2 regions of the Nonomuraea sp. NPDC050328 genome follow, and region 1 is predicted to be linked to the other one. Evidence: riboswitches for the same ligand, from Rfam matches in the RefSeq annotation. Region 1 holds a riboswitch; the other holds the start of a gene.
The links. A riboswitch is a leader RNA that binds a small molecule or an ion and turns the genes downstream of it on or off. The one in region 1 is predicted to bind cyclic di-AMP.

Region 1 (7,250 bases):
CGCGACGCCGCGGGGAGCTCCCGTCGTCCCCGCGGTGTACTGCAGGTAGGCCACCGCCTCCGGGTCGGCGGGTAACGGCTCGAACGGCAGGTCGGGCAGCTGGTCGGTGGCCAGAGCGCCTTCGACGAGCGGGGCGAGCCCGCTGGTGGTGAGCACGAGGCGCGGGTCGCAGTCGAGCGCGACGGCCTCGAAGCGCTCGCTGAGCGCCCCGCCGGCCGGGGGCGGCACCGGGACCGGCAGCACGCCGGCGTACAGGCAGCCGAAGAAGGCGTCGGCGAAGTCGGGGCCGGTGTCGTAGGCGAGCAGCACCCGGTCGCCGGGCGCGGCCAGCCCTCGCAGCGCCGCGGCGACCGCCTGGGCGCGCTGGTCGAGCTGGGCGTGCGTGACGGCGATGAGGTGCTGGTCGTCGAGCACGTAGACGTGCGGCGCGACGTCGGGCAGGGTGGCGGCGCGCAGGCGCAGCAGGGCGGTGAGAGTCCCCGGGTGGGAGCCCGGCGGGGCCGCCGGGGCGATCTCTGGCGAGATTTGCGTCACGCGGGGAGGCTGGCACGGGGGACTTGTAAGTGATTGGGAAGTGGTTGCAAAGCGTCACGCCAGGGCGCGGCGCAGCTTGCGCTTGGCGCGGTAGCCGGCGCGCAGCAGCCGCGGCGGCACCTCGACGCGCAGCCGGGCCCGGCGGCGGGCGGCGGCGTGCTCGGGCCCGTCGAGCAGGGAGCGCGAGCGCATCCGCGGCCCGGCGGCCAGCGCGGTGAGCAGGCCCACCCAGTCGCTGTCGCGCTGGAAGTAGTTGGCCTCGCACCAGGCCGGATCGGGATCGCGGAAGCGCCCCGCGGCCAGCTCGGCCAGGGAGCCGAGCACCCCGCTGCCCTCGAAGACCAGGTTGATCATCTCGGCGCTGACCCCGAAGTCGTCCAGCACCAGCAGGGGCACCTCGCGGGCGATCGCCTCCAGCGCCGCGGTCGAGCTCACCGTGACGAACCCCGCCGCGCGGTCCAGATGCTCCTGCATGGAGCCGGCCTCGAAGCTCAGCCGCCCGGGCTCACCCAGGTCGCGCCAGAGACGGGGGTAGGGGTGGCGCTCGTTGTGCGTCTGGCGCTCGCCCTCCAGCGCGCGGAGCTTGACCACGACGTCCAGGTCGGGCCGGGCCTCCGCCAGCTCGGCCAGGGCCAGCAGGATCCGCTCGCGCTGCTCGCGCGGGCCGGGCACCTTGGCCTGCGTGGCGAAGACCACGCGCCGCCGCTCCCCCGCCGCCTGCGGCCGGCCCGGCGTGGGGGCCGTGCGCAGGAAGGGCAGCCGGGCCAGGCCGACCGCGCCGCCGCCGCCGAGCTGCCGGGACAGCGCCTCGAACTCGGCCACCTCGCGTGCGCTGTGCGCCACGAACAGGTCGCAGCCGCTGCGGTAGAGCCAGGCCTTCTCGGTCGCCGGCACCGCGATCCCCGGCAGGCCGGTGACGAACACCGGGCGGGGCCGCAGCCCGGCCAGCACCGAGGAGACCAGCACGTCGACAACCGGGCCGGTGCAGGCCACCACGATGGCGTCGGGGCGCAGCCGCTCCGCCGTACGCCGCAGGGCCCGGGCGGACAGGACGCCCGCGAGCGGGCGGGCGCCCGCGGCGGCGGCGATCTGCTGGGCGGAGGGCACGATCGGGGTGCGGACGACGGCGAGCTCGGCGTGGCAGCCGGCGGGCAGATCGTCCAGGAGGCAGGCCGCCCACTTCAGGTAGGAGTCGGAATCGGCGACGGCCAGGATCTTCACGGTCGGGCGGCTCTTCCTGAGAGGCCGGAGGCCGGGCCCCCGGAGAGGGTGAGATGGTCGCGCAGGTCGGGTGCGGCGCGGCTGGTCCACCAGTCGTCGGGGACCTCGACCGGCTCGACGGCGACGCCGCGCGGGCTCAGCAGGACGCGCAGCGAGCTGATCGCGGTGGAGGGCAGGCTGAGCACGCGCTGCTCGGCGCCCAGACCTCGCAGGCTGAGCTCGGCGGGCATGCCGGGCTCGTGCACGGTGATGCCGGGCCGCTCGCGCAGCAGCGCCAGGTCGGTCGGGTCCTCGCGGCGGTGCGGGAAGTAGGCGACGGGCTCGTCGGCCGCCAGCGCGGTGATCCAGCCGAGGTAGCGGTCGCGGTGGACCAGGCCGTTGCGGACCAGCGAGGTGCCGAGCACGACGGTGCGCTGCGGCGGTCCAGGCCGGTCGAGCGGCTGCGCCCGCAGCCAGGCGAAGTCGTGGCTGATCACGTCGAACCCCGCGGATCGTACGGCTTCCGCCAGCCGCTCCTCCACCGGCAGCGCGGTGAACACCGTCACCCGGCGCTTGCCGGCGTGCAGCCGCAGCCCGGCGGCCAGCCCCAGCGCACGGCGGGCCACGCCCGGCGTCGCGCGGGCTCGGACCAGCGGCCGGCCGGGACCCGCGGCCAGCAGCTCCAGCAGCCGGATGGTCGCCAGCCCGTCGTCCACGATCACCACCGGCCGCCACGAGGTCAGCCAGCGCACCTGCACGCGGCCGGAGAAGGCGTCGCCCACCGCCCCCAGGCGGCTGGGCATACGTTCGCGCGGCTCGGCCACCTCCACCCCCAGAGGCAGGCCGAGCCGCGCGAGCTCGGCGCGGGTGGCGCGCAGGGCGCGCACGCCCGCCCGCGGCACGATCACCGTCGTGGGCCCGAGCAGGCCGGCGTGGTGGGCTTCCACCGCGCAAATCATCTGGAGTGGCGATTCCACCCAGGCCGGCCACACGCTATGGGCCTCCCTCTCCTCACGGAACCGCACGGGCGATCCCGCGGGCCGACGACCGTGGCCCGACACTAACCCGGCCCTCTGACGCCATCGGTAACGCAGGGTGAACAATGAGATGCATGAACTCACTGCTGCTCAACACCGACGGCGTCCAGATTCCGCAGCTCGGCTACGGCGTCTGGCAGGTGCCCGACGAGGACGCCGAGCGGGCGGTCGGGCTGGCCCTGGAGGCGGGCTACCGCAGCATCGACACCGCGCGGCTGTACAACAACGAGGAGGGCGTCGGCCGGGCCGTGCGCAACTCCGGGCTGCCGCGCGAGAAGCTCTTCATCACCACCAAGCTCTGGAACGACGACCACGGCCGGGTGGCGGAGGCGTTCGAGGAGAGCATGGCGCGGCTCGGCCTCGACCAGCTCGACCTGTTCCTGATCCACTGGCCCGCGCCCAAGCAGGACCTCTACGTCCAGGCGTGGAAGGAGCTCGAGCGGCTGTACCACGACGGCCGGGTGCGCGCCATCGGCGTCTCCAACTTCACCGTCAAGAACCTCCAGCGGCTGATGGACGAGACGCAGATCGTGCCCTCGATCAACCAGATCGAGCTGCACCCCAACCTGCCGCAGACCGAGCTGCGCGCCTTCCACGAGGCCAACGGCATCCTGACCGAGGCGTGGAGCCCGCTCGGCCAGGGCCGGGGGCTGCTGGAGGAGCGGGCGCTGGCCACGCTGGGCGAGAAGCACGGGCGCACGCCCGCCCAGATCGTGCTGCGCTGGCACATCCAGCTCGGCAACGTGGTGATCCCCAAGTCGGTCACCCCGTCGCGGATCAAGGAGAACATCGACGTCTTCGACTTCATCCTGGACGCCGAGGACATGGCCGCGATCGGCGCGCTGAACAACGGCAAGCGCCTGGGTCCCGACCCGGCCGAATTCGGCTGATCCCGGCCGTTGCGTTCCCCCGGTCCCGGGCCGGGGGAACGCCGTCGGCAAAGGTAAAGTCAGGGGCTGGCGGAGGGTCCGAAAAAGATCTACTCATGGGGGTCCGGCGAACCGGCCGATTCCCCGATCGCCCTGCCCACAGGGGTTTTCCGTAGATCGGCGGCTATTGATCTACAGCCGATTTTACTGCCCGGACATTTACAGATTTGTAATCTCCTTGCCGCGTGTATTACCTTTTGGTCACTCCCGGCAAACGAACGGCCATCCGTTCCTTGCCTTGACCGACCACCTCTCACAGGCCCCCGCCTGTGACCGCTGAATCCGCCACCGTGCGGAACCGGGGACCCAAAAGTCTCACTGGGGTGAATCGGCGCCGACCCCGCCAGGGGCGCGCCGTAGGGCAGCTTCACGTCCGAACCCGTCAGCTAACCCGGTAAGCGGCATGAAGCAAGGAGTGTCCTTTCCCTCATGGCAAAACACCGTCGCGTGCGTCCTTCCAAGGCCCAGCTCGTCTCCGCCGGTCTCGGCGCCGCCCTCTTCGCGGCCACCGGATTCGGCGCCCACGTCGCACACGCTGACACCGTCAAGCCCGAGATCGGCGGCGTCCCCGAGGTCGCCGCACTCGCCTTCAACGCCCCCAAGGAAGCACCCGCCGCGCCCGCCGCGGCACCCAAGGCCGCCATGCCGGCCAAGCCGTCCCTCACCAAGGTCCTCGGCCTCGCCCGTCAGCAGATCGGCGTGAGCGAGAACTCCAGTGGCGGAGGCACCAAGTTCCAGAACTGGTACGCCGCCTCCAAGCGCGCCCAGGAGACCATCAAGCGTGACGGCGGCTCCACCAAGGCCTACCTGAACGCCGCCTGGTGCTCGATGTTCGTGTCCTGGGTCGGTGAGCACACCGGCGCCCGCAGCTCCGTTGGCTGGGACGCCTACACCGTGACCCACGCCAAGTGGTTCAAGAACAACAACCGCTGGGGCACCACGCCCAAGCCCGGCGCGGTCGTCTTCTTCTCCTGGTCCGGCAGCAAGAGCCTGGACGGCATCGCCCACGTGGGCTTCGTCGAGAAGGACAACGGCAACGGCACGATCACCACGATCGAGGGCAACACCGGCAACGGCAAGGTCGAGCAGCGTGTCCGGCCGAAGTCCCAGGTCGTCGGCTACGGCTACCCCGAGTACGGCAAGTAGGAGCTCGCGGCCCGTCCCCCGGGCCGCCTCCACTTCCCGGTGACCACCGCAGAAGCGCCCGCCCCTCCCAGGGGCACCCCCTCCCCAAGAGACGCCCGCCCCTCCCCAGGGGCGGGCGTTTCTTGCGTGTTTCGCGACACCCAGTATGGGAGCGCTCCCAGCATCCCCTCCGTCCCCTTCATGCCGACATATCCGTTTAAGAAACCAGAAAACGCTCTCTCGGTCACGGTTGTGTTTCAGCCCGTTGACGAGCGAGCCCACCATGGCCACTCTTCATGGGAGCGCTCCCAAGCCTCACCCCCGAATCCCCCACGGGCGCACACGAAAGAGGACCTCATGACCATCAGCAAGCGCCGCGGCGCGGTCGCGGCCCTGGCCGCCATGGCGCTGGTCTCCTGCGGCTCGAACGGCACCACCACCCCCGCGGCCACCGGCGGCGCCGGCTCCCCCGCCGCGCAGGCCGAGCCGATCACCATCCGCGTGCAGACCTTCGGCGGCGGCGCCAACTTCGGCTACAAGACCGCGGTCGAGAAGTGGAACGCCGAGCACAAGGACATCCAGATCAAGCACGAGAACCTCACCGACCAGTTCGAGCAGCAGTACTGGCCCCAGATGATCCAGTGGCTGCAGGCCGGCAGCGGCGCGGGCGACGTGGTGGGCATCGACGAGGGCGGCATGGGCCTGGCGAAGGCCAACAGCGCCTGGTGGGCCGACCTGAAGGAGTTCGGGCTCGACAAGCGCCAGGCCGACTTCCCCGCCTGGAAGTGGGAGAACGGCGTCGCCGGCGACGGCAAGGTCTTCGCCCTCGGCACCGACATCGGCGGCATGAGCCTCTGCTACCGCAAGGATCTGTTCAAGAAGGCCGGCCTGCCCTCCGAGCGCGACGAGGTCAGCGCCCTGTGGCCGACCTGGGACGAGTTCATGAAGGTGGGCCAGCAGTTCCAGGCCAAGGTGCCCGACACGAAGTTCACCGACGGCACCAACACCCTCTACCAGGTGCTGCTCTACCAGGAGGCGGCCAAGAACGGCAACGTCACCTACTTCGACAAGGACAACAACCTGATCGTCGACAAGAACCCGGCGGTCAGGACGGCGTTCGACTTCGCCCAGAAGATGAGCCAGGGGGGCCTGACCGCCAAGCTGCGCAACTTCACCGACGAGTGGGCGACCGGCACCCAGAAGGGCTCCTTCGCCACCCTCGGCTGCCCCTCCTGGATGCTCGGCGTGGTCCAGGGCAACGCCGGTGACGCCGGCAAGGGCAAGTGGGACGTCGCCGCGGTCCCGGGCGGCGGCGGCAACTGGGGCGGCTCCTGGCTCGCGGTGCCCAAGCAGAGCAAGCACCCGAAGGAGGCCGCGCAGGTCGCCGACTACCTGACCAGCGCCGCCGTCCAGGCCGACGTCTTCGCCGAGTTCGGCAACATGCCGAGCAACACCAAGGCCCAGGCCGACCCGAAGGTGCAGGGCGCCAAGAGCGAGTTCTTCGACAACGCGCCCTCCGGCGAGATCTTCGCCAAGTCCGCCGCCTCGCTCCAGCCGGTCTTCCTCGGCGTCAAGCACGCCCAGGTCAAGAACGCCATCGAGTCGGTCATCCAGGGCATGGACGACGGCTCCGTGCCGCACGACAAGGCCTGGCAGCAGCTGGTGGACGACGCGGTGAAGGCCGCGGGCTGACCTAGATCCCGGACTCCGGTACGGCGGCGCGGCCCGCCGACTCGCCGAGCGGGGGCCCGGCCGCCCCGCCGTACCGGATCGTTCCCGACCCGTCTGGAAAGGTCTCCCATGAGCCTCAACGTGGCGCCGCCGCCCGCGGCCCACCGGCCTCCCCGCGGTTCGCGCCGCAGAACGCCCTCCACCGGCCGGCGGGGCTGGTCCGCCTTCGACCTCAAGGCCGTGCCGTACCTGCTGGTCTCCCCCTACTTCCTGCTGTTCGCCGCCTTCGGGCTGTTCCCGCTGGTCTTCACGCTCTGGTACTCGCTCTACGACTACGACCTGGCCGGCACCACGGAGTGGGCGGGCCTGGACAACTACGCCAAGCTGCTGGCCGACGAGGACTTCTGGAACGCCGTCACCAACACGACGGGCATCTTCTTCCTGGCCACCGTGCCGCAGATGCTGATCGCGCTGATGCTGGCCAACGCGCTGAACAAGCGGCTGCGTTTCCGGCTGGCGATCCGGATGAGCGTGCTGTTCCCGCTGGTCACCTCGGTGGTGGCGGTGGCGATCGTGTTCAGCCAGCTCTTCGCGCGCGACTGGGGCCTGGCCAACTGGCTGCTCGGCCTGGTCGGCGTCGAGCCGATCAACTGGCGGGCCGAGCGGCTGCCGAGCTGGATCGCCATCGCGCTGATGGTGGACTGGCGCTGGACCGGCTACAACGCGATCATCTTCCTGGCCGGGATGCAGACCA
Region 2 (7,250 bases), on a different contig from region 1:
CCGGATGCCCGCGCCGGTCATGATCGCCCCGATGGGCGTGCAGACCCTCGCGCACCCCGAAGGCGAACTGGCCACCGTGCGCGCCGCCGCCGCGCTCGGCCTGCCGTACATCCACTCGACCATGGCCGCGCACTCCTTCGAGCAGGTGGCCGAGGCGGGTGGCGACGCGCCCCGCTGGTACCAGCTCTACTGGCCGGCCGACGAGGACCTCTGCCGGAGCTTCCTGGCGCGGGCCAAGGCGGCCGGGTGCACCGGGCTGGTCGTCACCCTCGACACCGGGCTGCTCGGCTGGCGGCCGGCCGACCTCGACCGGGGCTACCTGCCCTTCCTCAGCGGCGCCGGGCTGGCCAACTACCTCACCGACCCGACCTTCGCCGGCGTGGACAACCCGGTGCTGCGCTGGGCGGGCCTGTTCGGCAACCCGGGGCTGACCTGGGCCGACCTGCCGTTCCTGCGCACGCACTGGGACGGCCCGATCCTGCTCAAGGGCATCGTCTCGGCCGAGGACGCGCTGCTGGCCGCCGAGCACGGCGTGGACGGCGTGGTGGTCTCCAACCACGGCGGCCGGCAGGTGGACGGCGGCATCGCCGCCCTGGACGCGCTCCCGCGGATCGCCGAGGCGGTGGGGGAGCGGCTGACCGTGCTCTTCGACTCCGGCATCCGCACCGGCGCCGACGCGGTCAAGGCGCTCGCGCTCGGCGCGCGGGCCGTGCTCGTCGGCCGCCCGGTGCTGTACGGCCTGGCCCTCGGCGGCCAGGAGGGCGTGGAACACGTGCTGCGCTGCCTGCTGGGCGAGCTGGACATCACCCTCGCGTTGTCCGGCCACTCCGGTCCCGGCGACCTCGCGGGCCTGGTGACCGGCGGCCCGATGTCGCACTGACTGGGCGCTCGTGGGAAACTTCGGATGTCCCCTACACCAGGAGGTCCTCATGACTGATTCCCAGGCTGAGCCCGAGTCGAGCTCTGACTCGCCGGAAGATGAGATGAAGCGCAAGTTCCGCGAGGCGCTGGAGGCCAAGCGTAACCAGCACGCCAGCGCGGAGGCCGGTGGCAGGGGCAAGGATCCGTCCAAGATCCATGGCGCCCATGGCCCGGCCGCCAACAAGCGTTCGTTCCGGCGCAAGAGCGGTTGATGCGCCCGGACCGAAGGGGTGTGGCCCTGGCCACACCCCTTCGTCATGTCCGGGCGACTTCGCTCGCCCTCGCTGCCCGCCGGGCTCGGGCGACTTTGCTCACACTTTCCGTTGGTCATGTCCCGGCTATTTTGATCACGGTCTTGCCCCTGGCCAGCCCCGCCCGGTTGCGGGCCACGGCCTCCGCCGCCTGGTCGAGCGGCACCTCCACGTCGACCCGCACCCGGTAGCGCTCGGCGTCCAGCAGGTCGGCCAGCGTCTCCAGCAGCACCACGCTCGCGCTGTTCTGGAAGTTGACCGCGTGCACCTCCCGCTCGGCCAGCGCGTCCACGTCCGCCACGCCCTGGGTGGTCAGCGCCATGCCACCGGGACGCAGCAGATCGGTGGCCGCCTCGAAGCCGCCCGCGTCCTGCACCAGGTCGAAGAGCACGTCCAGGCCCTCCGGATGCAACGCCCGCACCTGGTCCGCCACGGGTGAGGCGGTGTGGTCGATCACCTCGTCGGCCCCCAGCTCACGCACCAGCGGAGCCAGGTCCGCGGTCGCGGTGGCCACGACCCTGGCCCCCTGCGCGTCGGCGAACTGGACCACGCCCTGCCCGACGCCGCCGGTCGCGCCGACGACGAGCACCGTCTGCCCTGCGTCCACCCGCGCTTCTTTAACCAGGTTGTAGGCGGTCATCGAGGCCGTCGGCACCGCCGCCGCCTGGCTCAGCGTGAGCCCCCTGGGCGCCCTGGCCACCGAGCCGGCCTTGGCGACGGCGAACTCGGCGAAGGAGCCGCCCCCGGTGGACAGGCTCATGAACTGTCCGTAGACCTCCTCGCCCGGACGCAGCTCGGTGACGCCCTCCCCGACCGCCTCGATCACGCCCGCGCCGTCGTTGCCCATGACGAGCGGGAAGGCGTGCGGGACCACGTCCTTCAGCAGCCCGTCGGTGACCTTCCAGTCGAAGGGATTCAGCCCGGCGGCGTACATCCGCACCAGGACCTGCCCTGGTCCAGGCGTCGGAACGGGCACTTCCATGACCTCAGGACGCTCGCCGAATCGGGTGATAGCCACCGCTTTCATGATTCCTCCTCAATGATCGCATTTGAGGGGGATGAAACCCATGTAATCGAAGGCGTTCCGGCCACTCGGGAGGCGGGGTGGACCTGGAGTTTCGTGGGCATCCAAGGTAGATCTTCTGCCCTAATCATGGGTTTAGTTTTGCTTTTGCCCGTTTCTTGGCCTAATGTCCATTGAGTCAGGAGCCCGCTCAGCAGGGCAGACGCCGAATCCCGCGCCGCGCGGGAACCGGGGACCCACTTATCTGGGGTGAATCCGACGCATCGTCGGTAGGGCATCTCCACGCCCGAACCCGTCAGCTAACCCGGTAGGCGAGATGGAGAGGACAACCGCCAGTGCAGCACCGTGACAGATTCTCCGGCCGCGCCGTATCGGCACTCGGGTACTGATACCCCACCGCAACACCAACTGATCTTTTCGCGCCTCGCGTAGCGACCGTCGGCATCCCCTTATTGCCCGGCTACGCCCTTCATTGATCAGGCGCTGCCCCTGTCTCCGCACGAAGGACTTTCGCTTTTCATGACCGCCCGTTTTGGCATGCGCGCTTTCACCCTGCTCTCTTCCGGTGCGCTGGCCGGCCTCATGGCCATGACCGTCCCCGCCCACGCCGACTCCGTGCAGCTCACTCCGGTGGCCAAGCAGGAGCAGAAGCAGATCCTGCTCAAGGGCACCACCACCGCGTCCTACTACTGGGACGACTCCTCCGGCCGCAACGGCGACACCGGCCTGCCGGCCAGCGGCAAGCCCATGCAGAAGGGCATGGCCGCGAGCCCGAGCTGGCCCCTGTTCACCGAGGGCTACGTCGTCTACAAGGGCAAGAAGGCCCCGTTCTTCGTCGGCGACCGCGGTCCCGGCAACCCGTCCAACCGCGGCATCATGCTCGACCTGGACGCCAAGACCTTCGCCTACCTGCTGGGCGGCACCTTCAACGACAGCTCGCTCTCGGTCGAGGGCGTCGGCGGCGAGGGCCACGCCAAGGTGCAGTACGTCATCACCAAGTGGGGCGACGGCGTCGGCAAGAAGAACCACCCGGTCGCCTTCTCCACCGGCGCGTGGGGCCGCAAGGACAGCAACCCGGCCAAGCCCATCCCGCTGGTGAAGAAGACCGAGCCGAAGAAGGACCAGGAGCCCGAGGGCCAGGAGCCCGTCGTGGCCGCCGCCGCGGTCCCGGCCGAGCAGCCGGCCAAGGAGGCCACCTCCGCGGACCTGAAGACCATGGCGGTCAAGGAAGACGCCAACGGCAACAACTGGGGCGGCGTCCTGCTCGTCGGCGGCCTGGCCGTGCTCGGCGGCGGCGCGTACCTCGGTCGCGACCGCGTGCGCAAGCTCGTCCGCCAGTAGACCTTCCTCGAACCCCCCTCCTGAAGAGGCCCGGCACCGTGATCCCCCTCACGGCACCGGGCCTCTTCCTTTTCCTGCATGTGTGAGGGGTCTCTTCACGGCGGCCCTCCCTCCTCGCGGTGGGGTCCCTTTACGGCGGGCTACCAGAATGTCATTCTGTTCCCCGTGACCACGACCGTACCCGCGAACGGCATCGAGATCGCCTACGAGAGCTTCGGCTCCCCCGAGGGCCGCCCGCTCCTGCTCATCATGGGCCTGGGCGCCCAGATGATCCTCTGGGACGACGAGTTCTGCGCCCTGCTGGCCGACCGCGGCCACCACGTGGTGCGCTACGACAACCGCGACGTCGGCCTGTCGACTCACCTGCACGAGGCCGGCCCGCCCGACCTGGCCGCCGCGCTCTCCGGAGCCCCGTTCCAGCCCGCCTACCTGCTGTCCGACCTCGCCGACGACGCCGCCGCGCTGATGGACGCCCTGGGCTGGCCCGCCGCGCACGTGGCCGGCGCCTCGATGGGCGGCATGATCGCCCAGGAACTGGCCCTCTCGCACCCCTCCCGGGTGCTCAGCCTCACCTCGATCATGTCCACCCCGGGCAAGGCCGGTCCACCCACTCCCGAGGCCAGCGCCGCCCTGCTGTCGCCGCCCGCCCGCACCCGCGAGGAGGCGATCGCCGGAGCCCTGACGGCCTGGAAGGTCCTGGGCTCGCCGGGCTTCGGGCTGGACGCCGAACGCATCGCCCGCCGCGCCGGCCTCAGCTTCGACCGCGGCCACGACCCGGCCGGCGTCAGCCGCCAGCTCGCCGCCATCCTCGCCTCGGGCGACCGTACCGAACGGCTGGCCAAGCTCGACGTGCCCACCCTGGTCCTGCACGGCGAGCAGGATCCGCTGATCCAGCTCGCCGGGGGCCAGGCGACCGCCGAGGCCATCCCCGGCGCCCGCCTGGTCACTTTTCCCGGCATGGGGCACGATCTGCCCCGGCCGCTCTGGGAGCGGATCGTCACTGAGATCACCCGGCTCACCGCCGCCTAGAGCGGGGGTCGCGGCGGTGCCGCCCGCGGGCCGGGCGGCTCCGCCGTACGGGCGCTCAGACCTCGAGTTTCTCCTCGATGCCCCGCAACTGGTGCCGCGCGAGCGCCAGGTTGGCGCGGTTGCGGTCCAGCGCGAGGTAGAGGAACAGGCCCTTGCCGCCGCGGCCGGTCATCGGCCGGATGATGTGGTAATGCGTGCCGAGCGTGATGAGGATGTCCTCGATGTGGTCCTTCAGGCCCAGCGTGTCGATCGTCCGCATCTTGGCCTTGACGACCTCGGTGTTGCCCGCCGCCGCCACCTGCAGGTCGAGCTCCTTGGAGCCGCCCAGCACGCCGAGGGCCATGCCGCTGCCGTAGTCGACCACCGCCGCGCCGAGCGCGCCGTCGATGGCCATCATCTCCTTGAGGGAGACGTCCATGCCTGCCATCACTTACCTCCAGATCGTGATGCGATGGCGGCCAGTTTCGCCGCCGCTTTCCGGCCCTCCAGCCGCAGCAGACCGAGGTTGGCCCCCGGATCGGCGACGACTGCGAGGACGATCGTGGGGCCCGCCGCGTAGAACGCGGCGTAGCCGGCGCTCCCGGAGACCAGCGTCTCCTCCAGGGCGCCCTTGCCGACGAGGGTGGTCATCCGCCGGCTGAGGGCCAGCAGCGCCGAGGAGAGCGCCGCGGTCTGCTCGGCGCCGTCCCACTCGGGCTCGCAGGCGATGGTCATGCCGTCGACCGTGCACGCGATGCTCCCGGTGACGTCCGGCGTGCGCTCGCGGAGCAGGATCATCTCCTTGAGCACCTCCTCTTGCAGCTCCATGGACGGCCTCCTCCTTCTGCGGGTGAGGATCCTCACGCCAGCTCCTCCAACGCCTTCCTGAGCCGCAGGAGCACGTCGAGGTCGGTCGGCTCGTACGGCTGCGCCGGTTCGGCGGGCAGTTCGGTCTTGATCCGCCGCGGCAACGACGGCCGTTCGGCCACCGGCGCCACCCGCACCAGCAGCCCCGCGGCCGCCAGTTGCCGTACGGCCAGCAGCACCGTGTAGGCCGGGCGCCCGAGCCGCCGGGCCAGATCGAGCGGGGTCGCCTCGCGATCGGCCTGCACGAGGAGCTCCCACTGCAGGGAGGTGAGCACGACACGATCCCCTGGCAGGCGCCGCACGGGCACCACCGGGACGTTGTCCAGCTCCGTCGAGGACCAGGCCCGCTCCAACTCCGCCCTCCTCCGGCCGCACTCGCGCACGAGCCCGGCCACCTCGAAATACCATTGCGGTCCCAGCCAGTGCCGTTCGCCGGGCACGAACCGGGGACGCGCGCTCCTGGCCGGCAGCAGGAAGAAGGCGGCGTCCATCGTGCTGATCAGCGCGCAGTACTGCAGTTCGGCCCGGGTGAGCAGGCCCTGCTCGACCAGCGAGGCGGCCCCGTCCTTGTGGGCGCGGCGCAACGCGTTCTCGGTGACCCGGCCGTCGGCGGTGAGCACGTCCTCCAGCCGGGTCGAGGCGGAGCACTCGATGTAGGTCACCCGGCCGTCGCTGAGGAAGACCGTGCCGAGCCGGCCGACCCGTAACGCGCCGGTGGCGCGTTCGAGGGCCAGTCCGGACAGGAGGCTGTCGAGCGCGGGCACGGGCTACATGTCCAGCCGCGAGGAGATCGAGTGCAGCAGGTGCCGGGCCAGGGCGAGGTTGGATCGCTCCAGGTCAAGGTGGACATAGATGACCAGAGGCCCGTCGAAGCGGGTCTCCAGCGGGCGGAAGAGGTGGTAGCCGCGGTCGCTCACCACGATCATGTCCTCGATCCGGACCGTGCCGCCGGAGGAGGTCTGGGCTATGCCGTCCGTCATCACGCGCAGCGTCTCGCTCAGCGCGGCGGCGGAGTATTCGGGGTCGGTGCCTGATCCGCCGGCGGCCACGGCCATGCCGCTGTTGTGATCGAGAACGAGCGCGTCGATGGCACCCGGGATGGCCATCACCTCGGAGAGGCAGTCGTCTAGTCCAAGCACCGGGTCAGCGTAGGAGCGCTCGGCGTGATCGCGAGGCGGCCCGGCGGCCCGTCATGTCCCGGGGGAGAGGGTTTCTAGCCCCGGATGCCAAGAATGACCAACCAGTTGCTATCTATGTTGATAAATCGTCTTTTTGGGACGGGAGTTATTCCTCGGGCAGCAGGGCCTTTTCGTCGGGCTTGTGGACCAGCACGTTGGCCACGTACGACTTGACGGCGGCGTCGAGTCCGACGTCCGCGCCCGCCTCCTCCGACAGGTACCACCGATGGTCGAGCACCTCGTGGAAGAGCTGCGCGTGGTCGAGCTTGCGGCGCAGCTCGTCGGGGACCGCGGTGATGGCCGGCTGGAAGATCTCCGCCAGCCAGCGGTGCGCCACGACCGCCTCGTCCTCGTGCCGCAGCCCCTTGGCCACCCGGAAGCCGTCCAGGTCGTTGAGCAGCCGGCGGGCCTGGTTCTCCTCGGTGTCCAGGCCGGTCAGGCGCAGCAGGCGGCGCTGGTGGTGCCCGGCGTCGACCACCTTCGGCCGCACGATCAGCCGGCCGGTTCCGACCTTGCGGCGGACCATCATCTCGGCCACGTCGAAACCGAGCAGGTTGAGGCGGCGGATGCGCTGCTCCACCTTGTGCCAGTCCACCTCCTCGATGATCTCGTCGGAGGTGAGCTCGGCCCACAGCCGGTGGTAGCGGTTGACGATGTCCT

Region 2: linked by a shared signal. The riboswitch ahead of ACIBG7_RS42085 (hypothetical protein) and the one ahead of ACIBG7_RS14830 (CHAP domain-containing protein) in region 1 are both predicted to bind cyclic di-AMP.

Annotation. Positions count from the first base shown of each region.
Region 1 is NZ_JBITIW010000003.1:721,910-729,159, forward strand. Features, by position in the region: gene ACIBG7_RS14810 (AMP-binding protein) at 1-534, opposite strand, end outside; gene ACIBG7_RS14815 (DUF6716 putative glycosyltransferase) at 589-1,755, opposite strand; gene ACIBG7_RS14820 (hypothetical protein) at 1,752-2,681, opposite strand; gene ACIBG7_RS14825 (aldo/keto reductase) at 2,846-3,661, shown strand; cyclic di-AMP (ydaO/yuaA leader) riboswitch at 3,965-4,118, shown strand; gene ACIBG7_RS14830 (CHAP domain-containing protein) at 4,130-4,846, shown strand; gene ACIBG7_RS14835 (ABC transporter substrate-binding protein) at 5,183-6,517, shown strand; gene ACIBG7_RS14840 (sugar ABC transporter permease) at 6,626-7,250, shown strand, end outside.
Region 2 is NZ_JBITIW010000018.1:43,790-51,039, forward strand. Features, by position in the region: gene ACIBG7_RS42070 (lactate 2-monooxygenase) at 1-880, shown strand, start outside; gene ACIBG7_RS42075 (DUF5302 domain-containing protein) at 930-1,133, shown strand; gene ACIBG7_RS42080 (NADP-dependent oxidoreductase) at 1,249-2,199, opposite strand; cyclic di-AMP (ydaO/yuaA leader) riboswitch at 2,390-2,525, shown strand; gene ACIBG7_RS42085 (hypothetical protein) at 2,716-3,537, shown strand; gene ACIBG7_RS42090 (alpha/beta hydrolase) at 3,703-4,566, shown strand; gene ACIBG7_RS42095 (hypothetical protein) at 4,622-4,993, opposite strand; gene ACIBG7_RS42100 (roadblock/LC7 domain-containing protein) at 4,993-5,373, opposite strand; gene ACIBG7_RS42105 (DUF4388 domain-containing protein) at 5,406-6,176, opposite strand; gene ACIBG7_RS42110 (roadblock/LC7 domain-containing protein) at 6,180-6,551, opposite strand; gene ACIBG7_RS42115 (DUF4032 domain-containing protein) at 6,697-7,250, opposite strand, start outside.